Regions from separate parts of the Lacicoccus kunmingensis DSM 17847 genome, predicted to be linked through region 2. Evidence: riboswitches for the same ligand, from Rfam matches in the RefSeq annotation. Region 2 holds a riboswitch; the other holds the start of a gene.
The links. A riboswitch is a leader RNA that binds a small molecule or an ion and turns the genes downstream of it on or off. The one in region 2 is predicted to bind S-adenosylmethionine.
Positions count from the first base shown of each region.

Region 1 (2,204 bases), on a different contig from region 2:
GACAGACGGACAAGCTCTTCGTATACGCCTGTTTCCTCCAGCTGTTCTTTTGTCAGCTGCTGGTGCGTCGTTGAAGCCGGATGGATGATCAGTGATTTCGCATCCCCGACGTTCGCCACATGCGACCACAGTGCAACATTGTCTATCAGTTTCTTACCTGCTGATTTTCCGCCTTTAATGCCGAAAGTGATGATTGAACCGAAGCCGTTTTTAAATGTCCGTTTCGCGATTTCATGTGACGGATGACTTTTAAGGCCCGGGTACGTCACCCAATCGACTGCCGGGTGTTCAGATAAAAATGCAGCCAGTTTTTCAGCATTTTCATTATGTCTCTCTACTCGTACATGCAGTGTTTCAAGTCCCTGAATCAGATGGAATGCATTCGTCGGGCTGAGCGATGCCCCGAAGTCACGGAGCAGCTGGACACGGATCTTTGTGCTGAATGCAAGCGTCCCGAAATCTGAAGCATAACGGATGCCGTTGTAGCTTGAGTCCGGCTCTGTAAACTCAGGAAACTTCTCCAGATTCCAGTTGAAACGTCCGCCGTCCACAACAACACCGCCGATCGATGTCCCGTGGCCGCCGATCCATTTCGTCGCGGAATGCACCACAACGTCCGCACCCAAAGTGATCGGTTTGCATGTATGCGGTGTGGCAAAAGTGTTATCGACAATCAGAGGGACATCCGCTTCGTGGGCGATGGCAGCGACCGCTTCAATATCCAGTACCTGAAGTCCCGGATTGCCGATCGTTTCTCCGAATACCGCTTTTGTCTTATCCGTAATGGCATTTTTAAAGTTCTCGGGATCCGTCGGGTCAACGAACTTCACATTGATGCCGTATCTCGGCAACGTCACCGCAAATAAGTTATATGTACCGCCGTAAAGATTCGAACCGGCGACAATCTCATCCCCTGCACTTGCCAGATTCAGAATGGACAGTGTAATCGCAGACATCCCGGATGAAGTCGCAACAGCTGCCACGCCTTCTTCGAGCAGTGCCATACGCTTTTCAAACACTTCCACAGTCGGGTTGCCGATACGCGAGTAAATGTTTCCAGGCTCATCGAGTGAAAATAAGCTTTCCGCATGATCTGTATCGTGGAATACGTACGACGTTGTCTGATAGATCGGTACAGCCCTTGAACCCGTCGTCGGGTCCGGCGCCTGACCGCCGTGCAGTGATAAAGTTTCCAGATCATAAGTTGAATTGTGTTCGTTTGACATATCCATTCCTCCAAATTATATGTATTAAAAAAAGCTCTCCTCTTTAAGTATAAGAAGAGAGCTTTTACTCCTCTTATCTTCCAGGAACATCGTCCTGCTGGAATTAGCACCTTTTCAGACAAATATGCCTGATGGTTGCCGGGCGTCAAAGGGCCAGTCCCTCTGCCTCTCTTGATAAGTTGAAATATATTTCTTTAATGCATACTACAATACTATGATTAAAACGGTTTGTCAAAGCATTTTTTAAATATTTAGTTTTGAGAGAGAATTTAGATAACTTTCAGTGGCGTCTTTTCGTATTAGAATGCCTTTTTGGATGACACCCCCTGTATTCTGAAGATGTTGAATTTTAGGAATTTTTGTGTTACTTTACAAGGATAAGGTACTATATTTCGAAAGGAGATTTCCTGATGAAAAAGAAAGTTTTGTTAAGTTCACTTTTTGTCGCAGGTGCGTTAACGGTTACGGGGATGAGCGATACTGCACAGGCCAACGAAGAGGAAGACGGTGCCAAAACTTTATGGGGGGAAATACTGCCTGCTGGACTTCTGTCAAGATTTCGGACACATTAAATCAAGACGATGCGATTTTTGCTACTGATTTTTCCTTGATATATTCAAAATTCAAATGTTCGCTAACTTCATTATCGGGCATATTTCTTCTCGAAAGCGATTGGTGACAGATAATCGAGATAGGCATGGATTCTTTCGTAATTGTAGAAACTGATAATATATTCGAGTATGCTCCGGCTGGCTGCTTCGCGTGTCTGATAGCGCGCAGGATGAATCAGTTCTTTCTTGATAATGCTGTGAAACGACTCGATACAGGCGTTGTCATAACAGTTGCCTTTACGACTCATGCTTGTCGTGATCTCATTTTCACGCAGTAATGCCTGATAATCCAAGGCAGCATACTGGCTGCCCCGGTCTGAATGATGAATCAAGCCCGCTGTAGGCGGCTGTGTCTGGAATGCACGCT
Region 1 is NZ_JCANUC010000036.1:62-2,265, reverse strand. It holds gene BO48_RS16270 (PLP-dependent aspartate aminotransferase family protein) at 1-1,226, opposite strand, end outside; SAM riboswitch class I at 1,297-1,407, opposite strand; gene BO48_RS16265 (hypothetical protein) at 1,637-1,798, shown strand; partial or broken gene BO48_RS16260 (IS3 family transposase) at 1,870-2,204, opposite strand, start outside.
Region 1: it holds a riboswitch for S-adenosylmethionine, as region 2 does, so the genes downstream of both, BO48_RS16270 (PLP-dependent aspartate aminotransferase family protein) here and BO48_RS13990 (5-methyltetrahydropteroyltriglutamate--homocysteine S-methyltransferase) in region 2, are expected to answer to the same signal.

Region 2 (2,204 bases):
TGCCTGCCATGCTTCTCGGTTTGTCATCCTGCCAACAAATTAAATCTGCAACAATCTCTTTTCTTTTGGAATGCATCTTCTGCATCCTCCCTTACCGGATAGTTTCCAATAAAAAAAGCTCAACTTTAAGAGAAGAGCATTCCAATGTATATATGCCTTATCTCTCAAGTTATACTTGTTGGAAGTAGCACAGTGCTCATAATGAGTCAGCTGCTGAAGTTTCACAGGGTCAAATCCCTCCACTTGATATAAATAAGTTTCGCTATTTTATTGTGGTCTTCCAACTATTATTAGACTGATTAAGATTAAAATATCAAGTGCATAAAAAATGAGAACCGCTTTTAAACGGATCTCATTTCTTTATTGTTCTATATATTCGAACAAAACTTCGTCATTTTCATCATCATATTCGACTGATAAATCATGGCCATCAAAAAACCATAGATCAGATTCATTGATATAAAACTCAATACCGTCCTTTTCGTATTCCACTGCTTTTTTTCTGTCATCTTTATCCAGGGTAAAAGCGAGCGAATAACCTTCACGGATTTTACTGTCACCGTATATCTGGACAATAAAGCGCACCTTACTTCCGGATTCCAATTCCACTTCTTCTTTGAACCAGTTCAATGCCTCATCTGTTACTGTAAGCCTCATATCACACACTCCTTAAAGTTGATGGCAATCTATCATTGATTTTATCCTATAACGATTCATTGAAGAGTGCAAATATTTCGAGCTTTCTAATAAATGGTTGACCTTATATAATCCGAGTGATAGTATATGGATTAATGAAATAATACTTTCTTATCAAGAGAGGTGGAGGGACCGGCCCATTGAAGCCTCAGCAGCAGACCATTTATGGAACTGTGCTAATTCCTGGAGCGAAAGCTTTGAGATGAGAAGAGATGACGGACGTTATCCTCTTTTTATCAAAGATAAGAAGGGGATTTATTTATAATTAAAATATTTAGGAGCGGATAATATGACAAATGTAAAAACTGGACCTTTCAAAGCAGATCATGTGGGCAGCCTGCTCAGACCAGAACGGATTCACAAGGCACGTGAAGCATATAAAAATAATGAACTTTCATCAAGTGAACTATATGATATTGAAACGGAAGAGATTGCGAAAGTGGTCGATAAGCAGATTGAAGCTGGATTGAAAGCTGTGACCGACGGTGAATTCAGACGCCGTTTCTGGCACACTGATTTCCTGGAGAATTTAAACGGCGTTGAAGGGTACGTTCCTGAAACGGGCTATGCATTTGTCGGTGAAGAAACTGAAGCATGGGATGTGCGCAATAAAGGAAAGGTTTCCTTCAATCAGGATCATCCGCATGTGAGGGACTTCAAATTATTTAAAGATATTGTCGGCGACCGTGCTGTGGCCAAGCAGACGATTCCGAGCCCGAATCAGTTGTTCAACGCAGGAATCAGAGACCTTGAGTACTATACTGATATTGATACTTACGCAGATGATGTCATTCAGACTTACAGGGATGCGGTCAAAGCATTTTACGATGCCGGCTGCCGCTACCTTCAGTTTGATGATGTGTATATCGCAGGACTGAACGCTGAAGAACTGCCGTTCAACGACAGCGGTCTCGACAGGGAAAAATTGATTGAACTTGCACTCCGTGTGGTCAACGGTGTTCTTGAAGACAAGCCGGAAGATCTGGTTGTCACGACACATCTTTGCCGCGGTAACTACCGTTCCAAATGGGCATTCGAAGGCAGCTATGCAAAAATTGCACCGGTATTGTTCGCCAAAGAAAAAGTCGACGGCTTCTTTTTAGAGTATGACGATGACCGTTCAGGCGACTTCCAGCCGCTGGATGAAATTCCGAATAACGGTCCGCAGGTAGTCCTGGGACTGTTCACATCGAAGCATGGTGAACTTGAGAATAAGGAAACAATCAAGGAACGCATTGAAGAAGCGACTCAGTTCATCCCTAAAGAGCAGATTTCCTTGAGTCCTCAGTGCGGCTTCGCTTCGACTCACCACGGAAACATTTTGACTGAAGAAGACCAGTGGAATAAAATCAAATACATCGTTGAACTGTCTGAAGAACTATTGTAATTGAAATGAAGGGCATGTGGCACGTTGAGTGCTGCATGCTTTTTTTAATGCTTTTGATTCAGCACCGTCACCAATGTTAAGATTTTGTATATTTTTATGAATCAGATGGATTTAAATACAA
Region 2 is NZ_JCANUC010000019.1:14,117-16,320, forward strand. It holds gene BO48_RS13980 (hypothetical protein) at 1-76, opposite strand, end outside; SAM riboswitch class I at 155-259, opposite strand; gene BO48_RS13985 (HesB/YadR/YfhF family protein) at 361-657, opposite strand; SAM riboswitch class I at 805-905, shown strand; gene BO48_RS13990 (5-methyltetrahydropteroyltriglutamate--homocysteine S-methyltransferase) at 986-2,083, shown strand.